DNA from 2 places in the Paenibacillus sp. GL_099_B genome. Region 1 is predicted to be linked to the other one. Evidence: riboswitches for the same ligand, from Rfam matches in the RefSeq annotation. Region 1 holds a riboswitch; the other holds the start of a gene.
What was found. A riboswitch is a leader RNA that binds a small molecule or an ion and turns the genes downstream of it on or off. The one in region 1 is predicted to bind cobalamin.

Region 1 (11,374 bases):
AAGGTCCAGCTCCTGCTGACCGGATTTGCCGTGTCGCATGGAATCCAGTACCACGGAGTCTTCCGCTTCAATCTGAATATCGCTTATGTAAGGCAATACGCCTAATACGGGAATACCTGTCCGTTCTTCAAGCCAGTCCAACCCAGGCTGCAGCAAGGACAGATCTCCACGAAACTTGTTGATGATGAATCCTTTTACACGCTGAACCTCGTGCGGCTCAAGCAGCTCCAGTGTACCTACAATGGAGGCAAAGACACCACCACGATCAATATCCGAGATCAGAATAACCGGAGCATCCGCCCAGCCCGCCAAATTCATGTTAACGATATCCCGATCCTTCAGATTGATCTCCGCAGGACTGCCTGCACCTTCCATCAGCACGATATCATACGTCGCGCGCAACCGATTCAGTGCATCCATGACCGTTTGTTTGGCTTCGGGCAGGAAATGCTGCCGGTAGTCCCATGCACTCATCTGTGTAAGAGGCAAACCGTGCACGACAATCTGGGAATGCATATCCCGAACCGGCTTGATCAGGATTGGATTCATATCCGTCGTCGCTTCAATGCCGCACGCCTCGGCTTGAGCTCCCTGGGCTCTTCCGATTTCCTTGCCGTCTTCCGTGACGTAAGAATTCAGTGCCATGTTCTGTGATTTGAAAGGAGCCGGCCTGAAGCCATCCTGTTTGAATATTCGGCATAAGGCCGTCGTAATTACGCTTTTCCCCACATCCGATGCCGTCCCTTGCAGCATTAATACTGCTGCCGTTTGTTCGGACGTTTGTGCAGAAGTATCTTCCACTTTACCTCACCTCCACTCTCAGCGTTATATCAAAAAGAATCCCTGTAACAAACTAAGTACCGTTAGCAGCGCGACTTCCAGCAATTCATTCATGGCTCCATATGTGTCCCCTGTAAGTCCACCCAGCCTTTCACTGATACGACCGGCAACAAATTTGCCAATCATATAGCCTGCCAGTGGCACCACAATGATCGCTGCAACAGGATACAGCCACCATGGTAACGTCCCCAATCCATTCTCCGTCGCTAGCACCTGAAACATGGCTGTATCCTGCTGGAAGATCCATACCGCTGCCCATGTGATCACACCTGCCAGAATAGTTAGTCCTACCGCAGAGCTGCGTGCACGCTGGACTTCCTTCCGTTCACCCAATCCCTTGAACAGGACAGCAAGTCCGTCGTCCTTGCGGGCATTCGGCCAGGCCGCCATGGCATACACCATGAACCAACGGCTCCAGATCATCGGCAGGATAAGCAAAGCTCCATAGGCCCAGTTGCCACGTGCGATAAAGTCAGCAATTAATGACGCTTTCATCATCAACAGCAGGACACAGGCAATCACGCCCATGGCCCCAACGCGGCTGTCTTTCATAATCTCCAGCATTCGCTCACGGGTTCGATAACTAAGCAGCCCATCTGCCGTATCCATCCAACCATCCAGATGAAGGCCTCCGGTTAGCCATACCCATAACGTCAAGGTTAACACCGCAGCCGGAAACGATGGAAGCAGTGCACCCGTCAGGGCTCCGCCCAGCCAGACACATAATCCGATGACCGCACCAACCAGCGGGTAATACACTACACTTTCCCGCAATATTGGCGGGACGAAATCAAGCTGCATTTTCACCGGGAAACGGGACAGAAATTGAAAAGCGGCCGCAGCCGCATGTTTTTGTTCAAGATCGCCTTTACTCATAAACGATACTCCCTGCTTTTCAGCTCAATGGCAATACCCACTGTCACCAGAAACACTTCGCGGCAAATCGCTGCAATCCGCTGATTGAGAATGCCCGCTAGATCCCGATATCTTCTTCCCAGCGCATACTCCGGCACAATACCGTCCCCTACTTCATTAGTGACAAGCACGAGCAGACCCGGGTATGAATGGATGGCCACTACCAGCGCGTCCATATGATCGTACAGCACCTGCACCGGCTCATGTTCATGCGCTAACAGCACATTGCTGAGCCACAGTGTCAGACAATCTACCAGAATGGTCGGTGCAGATGTACCTGTATGGGACTCTCCCATTCTTGTAATTAATTCAGGCAATGCCAGCGGTTCCTCCACCGTATGCCACAGATATCCTGCTTCATCTCGCTGTTTCTGATGCAGACGTATACGCTCGCGCATCTCGTCATCATAAGCCTGAGCCGTAGCGACATACCAAGCCTCAGAGGATCGCTGCATACAGAGACGCTCGGCAAACGAACTTTTGCCACTTCGCGCCCCGCCCGTCACGAGAACACTCATGAGGATAACTCTCCTTGAACAGATGAATCAGCAGAAGCTGATGAATTCTCAGTAGGTTGAGTCTCATTTGTGCCATCAGATACGCCTGCACTTGCAAATGTCGCCATCTCGTTCAGAATACGGCATGACGCATCAATCAGATGAAGACTAAGAACGCCTCCGGTACCTTCACCCAGTCGCATGTCCAGATCGAGCATAGGCTTCAGACCAAGTTCACGCAGCAACGCTGCATGTCCACTTTCATGCGATGTGTGGGAAGCAATCATGTATTCTGTACTGACCGGAGCAAGCTGGCTCGCAATCAACGCGGCAGCGGTGGAGATAAATCCATCCACGACAACGGGGCACCCGTTTGCAGCAGCAGCGAGAATCACGCCTGTCAGTCCGGCAATCTCCAGTCCGCCCACTTTGCACAGCACATCGAGTGCATCATCTGCATCCGGAGCATTCACACTGAGGGCTTGGCTGACCACTGCGGCTTTACGCTGCAAACCGGCATCATCTACGCCTGTTCCCCGACCAACCGCTGAAGCAGGTGCTGTTCCGGTTAATGCACACATTACCGCAGCGCTAGCGGTTGTGTTCCCAATCCCCATCTCTCCGGTCACAAACAACTGCGTTCCCTTCGCAATCTCGGTGGAGACCACTTCAGCTCCTGCAAGAATGGCCTGAATCGCTTCGCCCCGGGTCATTGCAGCACCCTTCGCCATGTTGGCTGTTCCTTTGCGGACTTTGCGAGAGACCAGGTCTGGATGATCAAGATCCGCATTCACGCCGATATCCACACAGATCACATGAGCTCCAGCGTGGCGCGCAAGCACATTGACAGCCGCTCCCCCTGCTAGGAAATTCAGGACCATCTGCGGCGTTACCTCAGCAGGAAAAGCGCTAATCCCTTCTTCAACCACCCCATGATCCGCAGCCATAACGATGACAGCTCTTCGATCAAAGCAAGGCCGAGCCTCACCAGTGATTCCCGCCAGACGAATAACTAGCTGTTCAAGCTTGCCCAAACTGCCGGGTGGCTTCGTCAATGCATCCACATGCGCGGAAGCTTCAGCCGCAACTGCCTCATGTGGACCCACGATCCGACCAATTAACTGTTCCAACACCTGTTCATTATTCATACAGCCAGCACTTCCTTTATCAAAATATGGGGTCAGCCCCGCTTCATTCATTTCTTCTCTCGTCTTAGCAACAGCTGTGGCAATCCATTGTCGGGATGATTCACCATGGCTGGGCTCACCCTGAAGATCTCCCGAATGTTCTCTTCCGTCATCAACGAATGAGGTGTGCCACTGCCTACACAAGTCCCGTCACGCAGCGCCAGAATATGATCGCAAAATTGCGCGGCCAGGTTCAGATCATGCAGCACCGCTACAATCGTAATATGATTTTTTTGACGCCACGCTGATAATAACTCCATGAATTGCAATTGATATTTGATATCGAGAAAGGTGGTTGGCTCGTCCAGCAACAACAGCTTGGGCTCCTGAGCCATGACTTTGGCAAGCGCAACCCGCTGCCGTTGTCCCCCGCTAAGTGCATCCAAAGGCCGTTCGGCCATGTCACTCAAACCCAACTCATCCAGCACCCGATCAACTACCGCTGCTCCATCCGACGATTCTTTGCCAAGCCAGTTCTGGTAAGGGTAACGTCCCATCTCGATAACATCCCTTACGGGATAAGAGATGGCCGGCAGTCCATCCTGCTGCAAGACCGCAATCATGCGTGACAGATCTTTACGGGTGTATGTGGAAATGTCGCGTCCATCAATCTGTATGCTGCCTACGTTCGGCTGTTCGGTTCCGGCAAGTAGCTGAAGCAGGGTCGATTTTCCACTGCCGTTTGGACCAACAACGCCCCACCATTCACCCTCTGTGACTTGCCAGTCCACCCCATGCAGAGCCCGATGGTTACCATACATTTTACCAGCTTCTTTGACTTCTATCATCGGCCGACTCTTGGTAAGGTCTGTTTTCATGAATGTACTCATGGCATCATCCCCTTCCGCAGCTTTTTGTTCCGGTGCAGCAGATACGCAAAGAACGGCGCTCCAACAAAAGCCGTAACCACACCCAGCGGAATTTCGGTTGGAGCCAGCAATGAGCGTGCAATCGTATCTGCCCAGACCATGAAGATGGCTCCCCCAATCGCTGACAAAGGCACCAGCAATCGATAATCAGGTCCGACGATGAGCCGAAGAATATGCGGAATGACCAAGCCGACGAAGCCAATCACGCCGGATACGGAGACAGCGCCTGCGGTAAGCAGCGTACCCACAGCTAACACCGACAGTTTCAATCCATCCACCTTAACCCCGATATGCGCAGCCTGGCGTTCCCCCAAGGCAAGCACATTCAACGAACGCGCACGGCTCCAGAGGAAAATCAGCCCCAGCACAAAATACGGGAAAAGGATGGCCGTATACGACCACCCACGCAGTGCCAGACTTCCCATCGTCCAGTATATAATTTCATTGATTGTCTGCTTCGACATGGTCGACAGGAAGGAAACTACTGCTCCCAGGAAACTTTGCATGACCACGCCAGCCAGAATGAGGCTGTGTGTCGGTATTTTGCGTCCCTCACGAGCGAGGGCCAGCACAAACCACAATGTGATTACTCCCGTCAGAAACGCGACCAATGGCAGAGTCCAGATCCCAATCAGCGCATACTGCAATCCGAAAAAAATCAGAAAAGCCGCACCTACCGATGCACCGGACGATACGCCCAGGGTAAACGGATCAGCCAGAGGGTTACGAAGAACCCCCTGGAATCCAGTTCCGGCAATCGCCAGCGATGCACCTACAAGCACGGCAAGCAGTACACGTGGGAATCTGACCTTCCATATAATCTGTTCTGCTGCTGTATTCCAGTCAGGAACAATCCAGTCGCCCAGCCAGGGAATGCGATGAAGCAAGATGCCCGCAATGTCCCGAACAGGCAGGGCAACCGAACCGATGCCCGTGCAGATCAGCACGGTTAACACAAGCAGTACAATTCCGGCCGTTCCGTACACTGCCAGCTTTTTACTCATTTGAACAGATCAGGGTAGATCGCTTTGGCTACTTCTTTCAGACCTTGGGTTACCCGTGGTCCCGGACGGCTCAGCAGGTTGGCATCCAAACCAATGACTGCATCATTTTTCACAGCCGTGATTTGATCCCATCCGCTGCGTGCTTTGATGATTTGATCCAATGTTTTGTTATCTTCCACTACATCGTTCGCATACAGAATGACGTCTGGATTAGAAGCAATAATGTTCTCTTCATTAATCTGGTTCCAGCCAGTCAAGTCAGAAGCTACGTTGTTTCCTCCGGCCAATGTGATCAATTCATCCATGAATTCGCCTTTACCCACAGTCCAGCCTGGGGAGAACTCAACATATACTTTTTTCTTTTCTTCCGGTTTAACTGCCTTCACAGCTTCAGTTACATCAGTCACATCCTGTTTCATCTGGGTGGTGATCTCCTGTGCTTTTTCCTGATGATCCGTGATTTTACCAAATGTTTCAATGTTATTCATCACATCATCCACTGATTTAGGATCTGTTTTGAAAATGGTAATGCCCAGATCGCGCAGTTTCTTAACAGACTCTTCGCTCATCGAGATACCTGTAAATACGATATCTGCTTCAGCCGCAATGATAGACTCTTCATTAGGCTTTGTTATGCCGCCCATTTTTGGTTTCTTTGTTGCTGCTTCCGGATAGTCGTCATAGTCGGATACCCCTACGATCTGCTCGTCCAATCCGAGTGCGAACAGGGATTCCGTTTCAGCTGGAGATACAGATACGATTTTGGCTGGTGCTTTGTCAAAGGTAAATGATTCACCCGTAGCATCTGTAACCGTGAGTGGATATTGTGTTTTGAGATCTGTCTGCGCCTGTTCCTGGGATTGCTCCTGTGCAGGTTGCGAGGTTCCTGTGCCCTCGTTCGTTGTTGTTGTACCACATCCGGCCAACGTCAGTGCCAGCATCGCTGCGCTCAGCAGTGACGCTACGCCTTTCCATGTCTTGAAATTCATTGTGTTCATTCTCCCCTTCTCTATCCATTCTAGTGAGTAGTGCTCCTGTCCCAATTCCGCTTGAATTTGTGTTCCGAAAAAATAAAATCCCCAATCCTTGGGTCAGGATCAGGGATGACGTCTCGCATGTGGCGATCTATGCATGGTCAGCTTGGCGCTGTATATGCACAGAGAACTGCCCGAAACGCTGTCCTTTCCTCGAAGGAACACCGGTTTGTACGTCCAGGGCAGGTAACCTGACTTACAGGAATTCATCCTGATTTACAGTGGCGGGACCGTGCCGGATTTACACCGGCTTCCCTATTTCACCCGTTTGCCGTTCATGGCCTCATATGAACCCATGAAACATTGCTGCATGCACGCGGGACCCTTGGTCGCTAATATTGTTCAACCATTCAAGTGAGCATCTTGCATCCTTGCTAGAGCTTGTTGAGCCTCCATCAATGACGCACTTGCTAAGTCACACTTCTGTTGTGATTATAGGTTATATTGTACATCCTTACAACCCGATTTACGGAAAAGTCAATCTGGTTCCAACCCAGCTATCCCCATCGCCATCAAGCCGGATCTTTATCGCTTGTCCTGGTACCACCTGCGTATCCCAGAAATCTTGATTCGGAATGAGACGTGACACCATATAACGAATAACACCGCCATGGGTAATTACGGCTACCTTTGGCGCGTTTAAGCTGCGAGAGTGCAGTATTGGTGAAAAGGACATCAGACTCTCTTCCATAAATGAATCAATACGCTCTGCAAATGCTGTCCAAGGCTCGCCATTCGGTGGCGTTACCTCCTGCGGCGCATCGATCCAGTCTCGATACTGTGGATTGTCCTTTAGTTCATCGTAGGTCAACCCCTCCCACTGACCAAAATCGATCTCCCTTAGTCGGGCATCAAGCTTGGCTTGTCCAGTTTGGGGTGATGCAATGTGTGTAAGTGTCTGCTGACAACGCAGCAGATCACTGCAATACAGGGCTTCGCATGTGATATTGCTGAACTCTTCGCGCAGCGAAGATAGCTCCTGCTTTGCTTCAGGCAACAGTCCGATGTCAGTATGCCCAAGATACCTTTTTTCCAAGTTCCACGCCGTTGTACCATGCCGTATCAAAATAATCTCACGGCTTTGCATGCCACCATGTCCAGCTTCTATCTCCATAACAGTGCACCTCCAGCAGACCATATCCCTAAGGTGACCAACCAACATAATAAAACAAAAGAACCTGCCGACCAGAACATAAGCCGTGTTGTTCGTAAAATATCTTCTGCTTCCATCCGCCTTGTAGGCTCGCCCATATATGCGCGAAATGAAGCCACACCGTGATATACGTTATGTCCACCAAGTCTTATGCCCAGCGCTCCGGCCACCGCTGACTCGGGAAAACCGCTATTCGGGCTTGGGTGAAGTCTTGCATCTCGGGACACCATGCGTGCTGCCCCTCTGGCATCCAGCTTCATGAACCAGGCTCCAATAATCAACAGCAAAGCGGTAAGCCGTGCGGGAATCCAGTTGGCCCAATCATCCAGACGGGCTGATGCCCAGCCGAGGTGAAGATATTTTCCATTTTTATAACCCACCATGGAATCCAGTGTATTCACCGCCCGATAGGCCATGGCAAGTGGTGCACCACCAATCAGGGCATAAAACAGTGGAGAGACGATGGCATCCACGATATTCTCTGCAACAGTCTCCACCGTTCCCCGCACAATTTCCGGTTCATCCAGATGAGCCGTATCACGCCCTACAATCATACCAAGTGAACGTCTCGCCGCAGGCCAATCCTGTTGACTCAGATGGCGGTAGACTTCATTGCCCGCATCCTTCAAACCTTTGGAAGCAATGGTGGTTGCGATCAGCGCCACTTCAGCCACAACCGCAACAGCCGGATGAATAAGACCCAGCACATAGATTAATCCCCAAGTCAGTGCAAAAGAACCGCCTGCAATCAAAAGGGGAAATAATACGCCAGCTCTTTTGAGAGCCTGGTTCGAGTCCACTCGCGACCTTATCGCCCGCTCAAGTGCAGAGATGGCCTTTCCCATGCCAATCACCGGATGAGGAATCCAGCGTGGATCTCCGATACAGCGATCCAATATGTATGCTCCTACAATAATCCAGGCTCCAGCTATTCCCGTCCAGATCGGCCAGGTAGCCCATTGATGCAGCAGAGATGTCATTGCTTGTTATTCCTCTCTTTCCACTCCTGCGCAGCTTGCAGGCTTTCCGTTATCGTGTCATACACCAGCCTGCCGATAGCTGCACCCATGACCGTAGCCGTCCCGGCATAACTGATGAGCGGTTTATTTACTTCAGCCTGACTTACCGCGAGCACGATGGCATCCGTTGTTGTTCCGGTTGCGGTCAGACCATTCTCTGAATCCACCACACCGAAATCAGCTAACGCAGCGGCCTTCGCCTCTACCGCAGTCTGAATGGCATTCACCATCGCTCCAGCAGTCATACGCCCATTTATCCACAACATGATATTGATCGTACCGGGAGTATAGGTTGAAGCCGAAACCTTCCCTATTTTCTGGGACACCGTCCCATTGCTCATCTCATTTCCCGCAGCATCGAACACCGTTCTTGCAGAACCTGCCCTCGCAGCATTGGATACTCCTGCTGTAGTGCAACAAAGTAATCCGAACTCATCGCTTTCATATTCCTGGATCGCTGTATGCTCCAATCGAACCGCAGTCAGAAGACCGGCACATTGATCCTGCTGCTCCTGCCATTCACTCAACAGATCGGCAATATCACGTGGTGGATCGTCACAGCGATAATGTCTGTCCACATAGATGTTAAATATACGATCCAGTTCAATCATGCCGCCCCCATACACGGCACTGGAAAGTGCTGTTACAACAGAAGGGCTGGATGCTTTAATATGCCGTTCATGTGCAGAGACGAATAATCCCGGCCACACAGAAGATCTGTATTCGTTCTGGTCCTTTTGTACATGGGAGTAATAATTATAGAATGGCAGTGCCATCGTCGTGTCCCCCTGCCTCTAATCCCGTTGTCGGATTAGTCTCAATTACATTTCCTATTATTTCTAGTAAACGTCCGTTAGCCTCTGCGTCCTTGACCGCAAAACGTACATGTCGTTCCCCAAGTCCGGGGTACATCGCGCAGCTTCGGATCAGTATACCGCGTTCACCGAGAGCAGCCTGCATGGATGTAGCTGTCCACGGTTCTGGCAGAGCTGCCAATATAAAGTTCGCTTCCCCTCGCGTCACCTTACACCCCAAAGCCTCTAGGCCTTCCGTTAAACTCTCCCGCTCGTGTGACACCAGTGCCAATGTCTCCTGTTCAAAAGTTTCCCCGCTGCGCAGACAGGCTTCTCCTGCGATCAGTGCCAGCCCGTTCACACTCCAGGTGACCTGTTTCTCTGTCATGGCACGAATCAGTTCGGGACGACCCAACGCATAACCCAGACGCAGTCCCGGAATCGCATAAAACTTGGTCATGGAGCGAATGATGATCACTTGCGGATACTCTTTCAAGCTGGGCGCAAGCGATTGCCGCTGAGATTCAGGAATAAAATCGATAAATGCCTCATCGACAACCAATATCGTGCCTGTTGTCTCCGCTTTACGAGCAAGCCGTTGCAGAACTTCCACCGGATACTGTACCCCATTGGGGTTATTGGGCTGTCCAAGGAAAAGCAAGTCCACCCGCTCCATCAGCTTTTCGATATCTTTCGGTTCTGCTCGCCAGTCCAGTTCTTCCCGTCCTTGAACATGATGGACTTCTGCTCCAAATTGTCTGGATAATGCACTGTACTCCGAAAAACCGGGCTCTACCGTACCTACTCTACGAGGCGCGATTCCAAGTAAGATTAAAGCCATGCTTTCCGCCGCCCCATTACCCACAGATATGTGATCCGGGGTTAAACCCAGTCGGTCACTGAGCAGCATTTTGAACGCCCGATGGCCCGGATCCGGGTAACGAAGTACCGTATGCAATCCTTGCTCCAGAGCCTCCAGCACTTCCCGAGGTGGACCCAGAGGATTAATATTCGCGCTAAAATCGAGAAAATCCGCAGGATTCCCTCCAAAACGTGCCGCGGCCGTCTCCACATCACCGCCATGTCCGAAAACTTCAATTAAACCGGTCATTCTGTCCGTCATCCTTTCTGCATGTCCTTTTTATTATGGATGTCGTGGCAGGCAGGGGTCAATCCTGATTTGACTATTCAAGCCCTTTGCGGCTTCAATTTCTTTGTGTCCTTTCGACAATTCGTTTACAATAGAGAAGGAATTTCGATTCCGTAAAGCATCACTACATAAGGGATATACATCCCTCACATACATTAATGGAGGAATGACCATGCTGTTTGTTGATAACCAGGGCATTACAGATCCTTCTGTAAACCTCGCCATTGAGGAATACATTCTGAAGCATCTGCCGATGGATGACAGTTACTTGCTGTTTTACATCAACCGCCCGTCCATTATTATCGGAAAACACCAGAATACCATTGAAGAGATCAACATTGAGTATGTTCAGGATAACGGTGTTCAAGTCGTACGTCGTCTTTCGGGAGGCGGAGCCGTTTATCACGATCTGGGCAACCTCAATTTCAGCTTTATTACCAAGGATGACGGACAATCCTTCCACAACTTCCGCAAATTCACGCAGCCTGTGGTGGAAGCCTTGCAAGAGCTTGGTGTCAATGCCGAACTGACGGGACGTAACGATCTGCAAGTCGGAGAGAAGAAAATTTCGGGCAACGCCCAATTCTCTACGCGTGGCCGTATGTTCAGTCACGGCACATTGATGTTCAACCTGAACCTCGACCACGTGCAGGCTTCACTCAACGTTAATCCGGAGAAGTTCAAATCCAAGAGCACCAAATCCGTACGCAGCCGTGTTGCCAATATTCGTGATCTGATCGACAGCAATCTGACCCTTGAACAATTCCGGGACGAGCTGTTGCGTCACATTTTCCGTATGGAGCCACAAGACGTTCCTCAATATGAACTCACAGAGAAAGACTGGGACAAGATCAACGAAATCTCTGCTGAGCGTTATAACAATTGGGACTGGAACTACGGGCTTTCCCCGGA
Region 2 (11,374 bases), 2.1 Mb from region 1:
ACACCATATTCCTGGCTCAACGATTGCTGGAGAGCCTCCAGATCGGAGGCCGTCCGAGCGATAAGTCCGAGATGTACACCTTCCTTGGCAAGTGCTTCAGCAATGGCACGGCCAATACCTTTACCGGCGCCAGTGATGACAGCCGTTTTATTTTTAAGTTCCATGTGGGTAACTCCTCCTTAGAATTGGACTAGCATTTAATTATACTATATTACCCACAGTTCGAATATTTGCTTCATCATGATTTATTATGATTGCTTGATCTTGATACTGCCTGAAGTGGTGCGAGCTTTGATGACCTCACGGCTTACCATGGGGGAATCAGGTATATTTACATCACCGGAAGTGGCCTGTGCATCGTAAATGCCGTCAAAATCAGGCGCCGCCTGTATGGAAATATCACCTGACTGTCCCGATACATCAATTGGACCGGAGATTTCTTGCTCGATCTTCACACTACCAGAAGTGAACTTAACATTTGCTGCACCGTTCAATTGCGTAATTTTGGTATCTCCCGACTGTACACTTCGGGTCACATCGCCATCAATGCCATTCAGCGTGAAACTTCCGGAAGTTTGTTTGACTTCCATATCTCCCGCAATTGCCGCAGCTTTAATGTCTCCTGAAGTTAGATCGAGTTGAATGGTTGGTACAGTAATGTCCTGAAGGTGAATGCTTCCAGACGTAGTGTTAAGGTCCAAGGTATTGGCATGCAGGCCCTTCAGATCCAGATCACTGGAAGAAGAGACGATGTTAACTTCATCCAGCTGATGTCCTTCAGGTAACGCAACCGTGATCGTTTGCTGCTGATTATTCCAATAAAGGGTGAAAAATTGCAAACGCAACCGCTCTTCCTGGTTTAACGTAAAGGTTCCATCCGTGATCGAAGCCTGTTTAAAACCTTCAATTGTGGCCGGGTCCCACTTTCCGTCGACTTCAATGTAGCCATTGGAATCCGGACTGACAACGAATTCAATATCTGCGCTTAAGTTGGCATTCATCATGATATTGTGCAGCTCATCATTTTTGAATTCCCAACGTTTGGAGTAGGGTTCTCTCTTGTCTCCGAACTGAACTCCGTAAATGGAGGTTCCGAGCAAACCGATGCCGATACATAGTATCGCTAAAGCGATCCATTTTTTGGTGCTCATGATTAGACATCTCCCTTCATCGTCTTTTGATTCCATCTTATATACTGAAGAGTGATCAGCTTAAAGGCTGTAAACACCCTTTTTGTCGCGATGGCGAATAGAATGCCAATACCGAATACTCCAATCGAAACGAACAATTCAGAATACTCGAAATGGCCGAGATATAAGAAATCCACAGCAGCAGCAACCGGGGCTACGACCAGCAGCGACAAACTGGCAATGGTCAGCCATACCGACCACAGAGTCAGTCCTAGGGGAATCGCCAGTATGATGTTCAGGAAAAAAAGTCCGATTGCCGTGAAGAAGTTGCGCGCAGCTCGATTTCCCTTTTTTTGCTGTGAACGCATTTCTTCGAATGTCCGTGCGTAGAACGGATCAGATCCTGGCGTTTGTGCATCATACCGGTCACCGAGCGCTTCTTTGGCAATCTCGATCGGATGCCCCAGTTCCCGTGCAATCTCTTCTTCTGGTCTTCCTTCTCTTAATCCCATCTCAAAATGCTGTTCATAATCAGCGAGCAATTCTGCCCGTTCCAGCGGGTCCATCGGTCTTAAATGAATCTCCATTGCCTGCATGAATTGTTGTCTATTCATTGGGGGTACCTTCCTCTATAAGATTTGCGACATTGCGCACAAAACTATTCCATTCATTCGTGAGAGTCTTCATATAGTCACGGCCGGTATCAGACAGTTTGTAGTACTTACGTGGTGGGCCTTCACTGGATTCCTGCAGGTAAGTCGTACAATAGCCGTCATTGACCAATCTCCGCAAAAGGGGATACAGCGCACCTTCCGCCACTTCAATATGCTGGGATACAGCCTGAGCCAGTTCGTAGCCGTAACGATCCTGGCGGTTGATCAGCACGAGGACGCATAGTTCCAGCACCCCTTTTTTGAATTGAATATTAACATTCACTTAGGTTCCTCCTTGTTGCTCTATCCAATCACTAGTGTGTATTGTTCAGTAGTCGTGAATTCATCATAGCATCCAGTACTGTTTAATGCAAGGTAGTGATTTTAAAATAGTTCCGTATCACGATGTAGCGCTGAGTTGGACTAACTTCGTTTTCTCGCTAATTTATCTATAGATCAGCATACGCAAAACCCGAATCGGTTACTTCCGTCTGAAGACGGATTCCAATCCGGGTCTATGGGATGAAGATATACAACGATGGGGGTATCAGCTTAGTTTATTCTTGTGCTTCCAGCATCTTAAGGTCTTTCACGGCAGGGCCTTCAATGACTTTGCCTGCGTAATCGTAGCGTGATCCGTGGCATGGGCAATCCCATGAACGTTCTCCGGCATTCCATTCCACTTCACAACCCAAATGGGTGCAGGTGGTATCCACAAGAAAGAGTTTGCCAGTCGGGTCCTTGTAGGCGCCAGCACGTTTGCCGTCATGGCGAACAACAGCCCCTTCATCGTTGCCGAGTTCTCCCGTGTTTTTGTGAATAATGCCGACTTTGCCAGAGATCAGTTCCGCGGCTACATTAACATTCTCTACAAGGAAGTTTTTCACACCAGGGTCTACCTTGAATCTTGCAGGATCAAATACTGCTGCGTAAGAGTTGTCCCGTCCGGTAATCCGGTCTGTAAGGATATGTCCAGCCATCGTTCCTGTGGTCATGCCCCATTTGGCAAAGCCGGTAGCCACATAGACACGTTCATGTCGTCCGGTAATTGGTCCAATATAAGGGACCTTATCGATGGAAATCAGATCCTGGGCTGACCAGCGGAAAGGGATGTTGCGAATGCCAAATGTATCGGCTGCATAGCTCTCCAAATTTTCATAATGACCGACGGTGCAAATGCCCTGTCCGGTTTTGTGATTTTCCCCTCCAAAGAGGATGTGTTCCTTTCCTTTATGAATGACAGTACGCAGGGATCGATAGGGTTCATCGTCAGAGATATACATGCCACCGGTGAAAGGTTTCTGAGGTTCAACAACAACAGCATAGGAACGTTCAGCGTGCAGCCGTGAAAAATAAAATCCGGGGTCATAGACCGGAAAATGGGAGGCAACAACGACATGTTCGGCCGTTACGGATGGACCATTCTCATATGTCCGCACATGCAGTGAGGCATCTTCCTCCACATCGGTTACCGTTGTATGTTCATAGATGCGTACACCTTGCTTGACTGCAGATTCCAATAGGTAATGTAAATAACTGAGCGGGTCAAAGCGAGCCTGTCCCGGCATCTTAATACCTGCTCTGGACGGAACAGGGATGGGAAGGGGATCAACCCATTGACCAGGAATATTCAGCTTGCCATAGGCTGTCAGTTCAATCTCCAGCTTCTTGAGATTCTCCTCAGATTGAATGTAGACATAGGCATCTTCCTCAGCCCACTGGCAATCAATCTGTTTCTCTTTTACCAGATCTCGCATCCATTTGGCGGCTGTTGCATTGCCTTCATAATACATGCGGGCCTGTTCTTCTCCAAAATGATGAAGCAATTCATCAAATATCACGCCATGCTGCGCGGATACCTTGGCTGTTGTATGGCCGGTTGTGCCATCCAGTACTTTTCCGGCTTCAAGCACAACCACACGCAGGCCCTTCTGGGCCAGCAAATAGGCTGTTGTGATACCTGCAATTCCTGCACCAATAATGGCTACATCGGCGGTTGTATTTTCTGTCAGTTTCGGATATTCATTGAATGTGTTTGTCGCTCTCCACAGGGATTCCGGTATGGAAGGCAAACCTGTCGGGGGCTGTTGATGTTCACTCACTCGAATCTCCTCCTTCAATATTCTTCTTCATTAAGGACTATGCTTAGCTCAATAAGTACGTCATATTTATACTCCTATCCATGATTACCATACTGTGCCAGAATAAAACGATTGTCCGCATACTTTCCTGAGGAAAGTTCACATTTTCCTGTGAAGCACCCCTGTTTTTTTTGCTAAACATGCTATATGATAGATTTATCGAAACCGTTTTAGTAAATGATATGAAGAGTTAACGACGGCTCGTAAAGTGCTTGTTCTAAAAGGTTAAATCTTCGAATTGTGAGCTCGGATACATCAAGAATACATCATATTAATTTATCGATTATGTATCCGCTATCATTCTAAATAAATCAATGAATACCCAAAGGAGATTCCATATCATGACCAACCAAACGAAATATCCGTTTCAGGATACAACGCTCGAACTTGATACACGTGTAAAGGACCTCGTGTCCCGTCTGTCGGAAGATGAAAAAATCGAATCCATGCTTCAATACCAACCGGCAGTAGAACGACTGGGTATCGCAGCATATAAACACGGCACAGAAGCAGCCCATGGCCTGGCCTGGCTTGGCGAAGCCACTTCCTTCCCGCAGCCGGTTGGACTAGCGTGCACATGGGATGCGGACCTGATGAAAGAGATCGGCTCCGTAATCGGAGACGAGGCACGTGTATTTTACAAACGCAATCCAGCAGTAAACGGTCTGACTCTGTGGGCACCTACGGTAGATATGGAGCGTGATCCACGTTGGGGTCGGAACGAAGAGGCTTATGGTGAAGACCCAGAACTGACTGCTGAACTGACAACGGCGCTGGTTAAGGGAATCCAGGGCGACCATCCGAAGTATTACAAGGCGGTTGCCACGTTGAAGCATTTCCTTGCAAACAATAATGAAGTGGACCGTGGCAGTGGTTCATCGAGCATTGATCCGCGCAACATGCGTGAATATTATCTGAAAGCGTTCGAGAAACCGTTCAAAGAGGGCGGCGCGCAGTCAATGATGACCGCGTACAACTCTATTAATGGTACACCAGCATTGCTGCATCCGTTTGTATACGAAATTGTGAAGGGCGAATGGGGCATGGATGGCTTCATCGTAAGTGATGCAGGGGATGTCATGGGGATCAAGAACGATCATAAATACTATGATTCGCACACACCAGGAACAGTTGAATCCGTCAAAGCCGGAATTGACAGTATTACCGATGATGCGGATCTGTCGAAACAGGCGCTGCGTGAAGGGCTGGAGCAGGGCACACTCACGATGGAAGATATTGATCTGGCATTGTTTAATACGTTCCGTGTGCGTTTCCGTTTGGGTGAATTCGATCCGGCTGAGGGCAATCCATATGCTTCGATTGGTGAAGAAGCGATGATGACGGAGAAGGCGAAGGCCCTGTCACTGAGAGCAGCGAGAGAACAAGTGGTATTGCTCAAAAATGATAAAAGCACACTGCCGCTGGATAAAACAAAATCCGGCAAAGTGGCTGTGATTGGTCAACTGGGCGGAACAGTCTATCGTGACTGGTATGCAGGCACTATGCCATATAGCGTATCCCCGCTTGAAGCGATCAGCGGCAAAGTAGGCGGCGACAAGGTTGCATTCAAGGATGGCAATGACCGCATTACATTGACTTCCGTCGCAAGCGGCAAGGCTGTCGGATTGGCTGAAGATGAGAAATCATCCATCATTGCTTCGGGAAATGCGGAGACATTTACACTGAGTGACTGGGGCTTTGGCAGTTACACGCTGAAGGCAGACAGTAATGGAAAATACCTGACGACGGATGAAGAAACGGTTACGGCATCGGCGGATGAAGTATATGGCTGGTTTGTGAAGGAAGTATTCCATCTGTTGCGACAACAGGAAGGAAGCGTGGGGCTGACGACTTGGAACGGTAAAACAGTAACGGCGCCCAATGGTGGAAACGATGCGTTTGCGGTATCCGAAGAATTGAAATCTTTCGGTGCTACGGAAACATTCAAAAAGGATATTGTGGTGAATGGATTGGAGGAAGCGGTAGCGGCTGCGAAGGAAGCGGAGACGGCGATTGTATTTGTCGGCAACAATCCACTTGTGAATGGTAAAGAAGAGATTGACCGTCCAAGTCTGGATCTGGCTGAATCCCAGCAGCGTCTGGTTGAAGCCGTGTATGCAGTGAATCCAAATACCGTTGTAGTTATCGTGGGAAGTTACCCGTTCACGTCCAACTGGGTGCAGGAGAACATTCCGGCTGTATTGTATACATCCCATGCAGGACAAGAGTTGGGGAACGCTATAGCTGACGTATTATATGGCGATTATGCACCAGCAGGCCGCCTGAATATGACGTGGGTACAATCCGCAGATCAGCTGACCGATATCAGAGACTACGATATCATTCAATCTGGACGTACGTATCAGTACTTTGAAGGTGACGTACTGTATCCATTCGGACATGGATTAACGTATGCATCGTTTAAATACAGTAATTTGGAGCTGAACCCGGCCCAAGCTGGAGTCGAAGAGATCATTACTGTGCATGTGGACGTGACGAATACAGGTACGATCGCCAGTGATGAGGTTGTGCAGTTGTATGTGCGTGCCGGGCAGTCCCGTGTGAAACGTCCACTCAAAACGTTAAAAGGTTTCCGTCGTCTTCATATTGAAGCTGGAGCTACAGTAAAAGTCAGCTTCACACTGCCAGTTCAGGAACTGGCGATCTGGGATGTAACCCGTGATCGTTATGTGGTCGAAAGCGGCACCTATTCCATTATGGTGGGCAAATCTTCTGCCGATGTTCAGCTTGTTGCTGACCTGACAGTACAAGGGGAGACCATTCCTGCACGTAATCTGGGTGTGGCTACTCGCGCCGAAAATTACGATGCATACTTCGGTGTGGATCTGGATGAGAGCAAAGAGGGCGGAACTTCTGTCCGTGTGGTTGGTGAACAAGGATGGATTGCCTTCAAGGATGCAGATCTGGGCAGCAATGCAGCAGCGCTTGAAGCTCGTGTATCATCAGAGCAGGCAGATGCGGTATTGGAAGTTCGATTGGGCGCACCTGACGGTACACTGGCAGGACGCGTGGAACTGGCACAAGGCGAGGCCCAGCAGTGGTCCACGGTTAAGGCGGACCTGAAAGGCGTAACAGGTCAACAGGATGTATACCTTGTGTTGTCCGCAGGAGTACGTGTCAGCCATTTGGAGATTCATTAAGTCGGATAAAAAGACCTATCAAGATAAACAAATAGAATGATGGTAAATGAAAAAAGCCTCCGAAGGAATTCGGAGGCTTTTATTTGCAATCACAAGCTTCGTTTAGATTGAGGAATCAGCGGTTACTCGTTCTCTTGCTGTACGAGCAGCGTCCACCATGATGCTCAATGCATCTACAACTTCGGCTTTACCACGTGTTTTCAGTCCGCAGTCAGGGTTCACCCAGAACAGATCTGCTGGCAGCACTTGAAGTGCACGCTCAATCATATTCAACATCTCGTCCTTTCCTGGAACACGCGGACTGTGGATATCGTATACACCGAGTCCGATGCCTTTGTCATACGTATTCTGCTCGAAGCTGCCTACCAGTTCCCCATGGCTACGGGATGTCTCGATCGAGATCACATCTGCATCCAGGTCGCTGATGGCTTCAATAATATCATCGAACTCGCAGTAGCACATATGGGTATGCACCTGCGTTGTTGGTTTTACGGTTGCAGTAGCTAAACGGAAGGATTCCACGGCCCATTGCAGGTACTCATCCCACTTGCTCCGTTTGAGTGGAAGTCCTTCACGCAGAGCTGGCTCATCGACCTGAATCATCTCAATGCCTGCTTGCTCCAGCGCTTCAACCTCGTCCCGAATGGCGCGAGCAATCTGGTAGGATACTTCACTGCGTGGAATATCCGAGCGGACAAAGGACCAGTTCAGGATCGTTACCGGACCTGTGAGCATGCCTTTCACCGGTTTGCTGGTCAGTGTCTGGGCATACGCCGTTTCTTTCACCGTCATCGGTTCATTGAACAGCACATCTCCGTAGATTACAGGTGGCTTCACGCAGCGTGAGCCGTAGGACTGTACCCAGCCATTTTTTGTGAAGGCAAATCCGGTCAGCTTCTCACCGAAAAACTCGACCATATCGGTACGTTCGAACTCACCGTGTACCAGCACATCCAGACCAATTTCCTCCTGGATGGTAATCCACTCCTGGATCTGTTCACGCACATAAGCGTCATATTGCTCCGCATTCCACTCCCCTTTACGGAAGAGTGCACGTGCTTTGCGCACATCAGCCGTTTGCGGGAAGCTGCCAATAGTTGTTGTTGGCAGCAGCGGGAGCGACCATTTTTGCTGCTGCAATTCGCGTCGCTCCTGGAATGACGCGTTACGAAGCAGCTGCTCATCAGCGTGCACCCCTGCAGGCGCACCACTCAGGCGTGTCCGTGATTCGGACTCGCTCAGCAGGCGCACCGCTTCGGTGCTTGCCTGGGCGCGGCGGCTGGCTTCAGCCAAAGCCGCTGCTTGGTCCGCCTGCTTCGCACCGCCGGACAACAACGTGCCGAGCGTCGCAATTTCCTCCAGCTTCTCGTCGGCAAAGGCCAGGGCATTGCGCAGTACCGGATCAAGCGCGCTCTCCTGAGCGGCAGTAACCGGTACATGCAACAGGCTGCAGGAAGGCTGAATGATTAGCTTGCCTTCGGCTGCGAATTCAGCCACCTGCTCCAGCAGCTTCGCCGTCTCTGCGAGATCGGCACGCCAGATGTTGCGCCCGTCGATTACACCGGCGCCCAACCATTTAGCCTGCGGGAAGCCATGCTCCCGCAGGCTGGCGAGGTTGCCTTCATAGCCGTGGACCAGGTCCAGGCCGATTCCGGCAACAGGCAGTGCTGTCACGACCGGATAAGCTTCCACCGATTCGAAATACGTTTGAAGCAGTACCTTTAATTCCGGTGCAGCTTGTGCCAAGGCAGCGTACACCTGTCGCAGCAAGGCTTCATCTTCGGAAGAGACGGCCAGCGTCAGAGCAGGCTCATCGATCTGTACCCACTGTACGCCTTCTGCTTGAAGCTCAGACAGAAGCTGGGCGTATACGGGAACGAGGCGTGTGACGATCTCTGCGAAGCGTTCCGCGTCATAGCCTTTGGCGAAACGTACATACGAGTACGGACCGACTACAACCGGTTTACCTTCCAGCCCAAGCTCCTGCTTCGCTTCGCGATAGGCGGCAAGGGGTTTATTTTCAAGCAATGCAAATGCAGTATCATTATGAATCTCAGGTACGATGTAGTGATAGTTGGTGTTCAGCCACTTGGTCATCTCACAGGCTGTTGCCTGATCATTACCCCGGGCCATGGCGTAATAAGTAGATACGGATACCGGTCCGCCTGAATGGTTGAAGCGCTCAGGAACGACGCCAAACATCGCGGATACGTCAAGAATATGATCATAGTAGGAGAAGTCGCCCACAGGAATCAGATCGAGCTGCTGTGCCTGCTGTTTCTTCAGATCTTGCAACCGAAGTGTGGTCAGCTCCTGATGAAGCGTGGATTCATCGATTCGGCCAGCCCAGAAGGACTCCAGTGCTTTTTTCCATTCGCGTCCCGCACCGATGCGGGGGTAACCAAGGTTGCCTGTCAGTACTTGTGGCTGTTGTTGCTGTGATTGCGACATGTAAAATTCCTCCTCATTTATAATAGGTAAACTCATCAAGTTGAAACTATTGTGGTGTGTTTCTTTTGAAAGCATCAAAAAAAGGCATTCCTTCCAATTCCATACCCCGAGGAACAGGCATCATGAATGACGACTGTGCACAAAGATAGAATGGGAAAGAACACCTGCTATAAGTAGTTGTAGCGGTTGCTCTAACACCTTCCTATCTTCCGTAGGTCATGCGATGCTGTCGAAACAGGCAGGTCTCCTGGCTTGCGGATCATGGTCATATGCATTCCTTCCCGGTGGTTACACCAGTGGATTATATGCACAGACTCCCCGTATACAGTGGCGGGACCGCGACGGATTTACACCGTGCTTCCCTTTTAAGCCTGACCACGCATGTAGCGCGGTAGGCACCTGTTTCCGTGTGCAGAAATGTGCGTACACATCTCCGGCTATGAAATTGGTGACCAAGCATAGATGATAGATTGTATAATGATGCAATCGTCGTATACTTGCTCTTATGCTACCAATCATAGACGATAACCTACGGGCTTGCAATATATATTATTAATCCGATCGGAAATAAAATAGTGCTCTATGAATCCTAGATATATTGGCAGATTTGGCTCCTTAAAATGAACCCAATCATCGCCCACGCTGTGCTAATTCCCCTCAAATAAAAAAATCGTTACCATGCATCTAACTGCATGGTAACGATTGTCTGGCCAGCCATTGTTGCACCCACATTAACGATGCGCTGATTACGACTGCCACGAAAAGGAAGAGACACATCACGCTCAGCTGCGATATAAGGTCCATCGATAATGACGTCGCATAGCCGGGATAACTCCGCCCGCGACGGGTCTGTAATCAGTTCCTCATATACAAACCCCGTGTAGGCCCATACGGTCAGATCAGGCCGAGCAGCCCGAAGCTGCCGAACCCAGGAGGCACATTCTGCGGCAGAGAAAAAAGGATCACCTCCGCATAACGTAACCCCTTCCAGCAAGGGATGCGAGGTCACTTCATGCAAAATCTGTTGCTGCCGCTTCTCCGTAAATGGTTCGCCTGCACGGAAGCTCCATGAGCCGGGGCTGAAGCAGCCCGGACAGGCGTGGCGGCATCCGCTGATGAACAACACGGCACGCAGGCCAGGCCCCTCATTCACCGATTCCGGGATGTAACCATACAGATTCACCGGTGTTTCACCCGGTCTCTCACTTCGGCCTGCTTCGCCCCATTGAAGCGCACTTTATAGTCACCGGTCAGATATCCCGTCACCCGGCGTAGCCGCTGGAAATGCACGTGGTTTTCATGAGCATCACATCTGGGACATACATCTCCAATAACGCCCTCATAGCCACAGGACGGACAGCGGTCAATCGGATGATTAATGGAGAAATACCCGATGTCCTGGGCCAGCGCGTATTGCACGATTCGTTGGAAAGCCGCGGTATTGGCCCTTACATTCCCGTCGAGTTCGACATAAGAGATCGCTCCGGCATTACATAATGAGTGGAAGGGAGCTTCCAATTCAATCTTGCGATAGGCAGGAAGGGTGTGATAGACCGGAATGTGAAATGAATTGGTGTAGTATTCCCGGTCATTAACCCCTACGATGCTGCCGTATCGCTCACGGTCAATCTTGGTGAATTTGCCGGACAGGCCTTCGGCGGGTGTAGCGAACAAGGTGATATTCAGGTTATGCTGCTCACTCATCCGGTCGCAGAACTCTCTCATCGTACGAATGATATTCAAGGCTTCTCGATGTACATGGAGGTCTTGTCCATGGTGACGGCCATATAGAGCGGTCATACATTCAGCAAGTCCGATAAAACCAAGGGATAACGTAC

Region 2: linked by a shared signal. The riboswitch ahead of metE (5-methyltetrahydropteroyltriglutamate--homocysteine S-methyltransferase) and the one ahead of AC3ITG_RS07380 (ABC transporter substrate-binding protein) in region 1 are both predicted to bind cobalamin.

What each region holds. Positions count from the first base shown of each region.
Region 1 covers NZ_CM174430.1:1,608,396-1,619,769, reverse strand. The annotation lists gene AC3ITG_RS07410 (cobyric acid synthase) at 1-753, opposite strand, end outside; gene AC3ITG_RS07405 (adenosylcobinamide-GDP ribazoletransferase) at 826-1,716, opposite strand; gene cobU (bifunctional adenosylcobinamide kinase/adenosylcobinamide-phosphate guanylyltransferase) at 1,713-2,273, opposite strand; gene cobT (nicotinate-nucleotide--dimethylbenzimidazole phosphoribosyltransferase) at 2,270-3,400, opposite strand; gene AC3ITG_RS07390 (ABC transporter ATP-binding protein) at 3,448-4,269, opposite strand; gene AC3ITG_RS07385 (FecCD family ABC transporter permease) at 4,266-5,312, opposite strand; gene AC3ITG_RS07380 (ABC transporter substrate-binding protein) at 5,309-6,310, opposite strand; cobalamin riboswitch at 6,511-6,658, opposite strand; gene AC3ITG_RS07375 (histidine phosphatase family protein) at 6,813-7,460, opposite strand; gene cbiB (adenosylcobinamide-phosphate synthase CbiB) at 7,451-8,479, opposite strand; gene AC3ITG_RS07365 (adenosylcobinamide amidohydrolase) at 8,476-9,294, opposite strand; gene cobD (threonine-phosphate decarboxylase CobD) at 9,275-10,423, opposite strand; gene lplA (lipoate--protein ligase) at 10,635-11,374, shown strand, end outside.
Region 2 covers NZ_CM174430.1:6,611,182-6,622,555, reverse strand. The annotation lists gene AC3ITG_RS30110 (3-ketoacyl-ACP reductase) at 1-164, opposite strand, end outside; gene AC3ITG_RS30105 (DUF4097 family beta strand repeat-containing protein) at 249-1,151, opposite strand; gene AC3ITG_RS30100 (HAAS signaling domain-containing protein) at 1,154-1,744, opposite strand; gene AC3ITG_RS30095 (PadR family transcriptional regulator) at 1,737-2,066, opposite strand; gene AC3ITG_RS30090 (FAD-dependent oxidoreductase) at 2,341-3,885, opposite strand; gene AC3ITG_RS30085 (glycoside hydrolase family 3 C-terminal domain-containing protein) at 4,266-7,085, shown strand; gene metE (5-methyltetrahydropteroyltriglutamate--homocysteine S-methyltransferase) at 7,188-9,536, opposite strand; cobalamin riboswitch at 9,757-9,954, opposite strand; gene nrdG (anaerobic ribonucleoside-triphosphate reductase activating protein) at 10,210-10,719, opposite strand; gene AC3ITG_RS30070 (anaerobic ribonucleoside triphosphate reductase) at 10,716-11,374, opposite strand, start outside.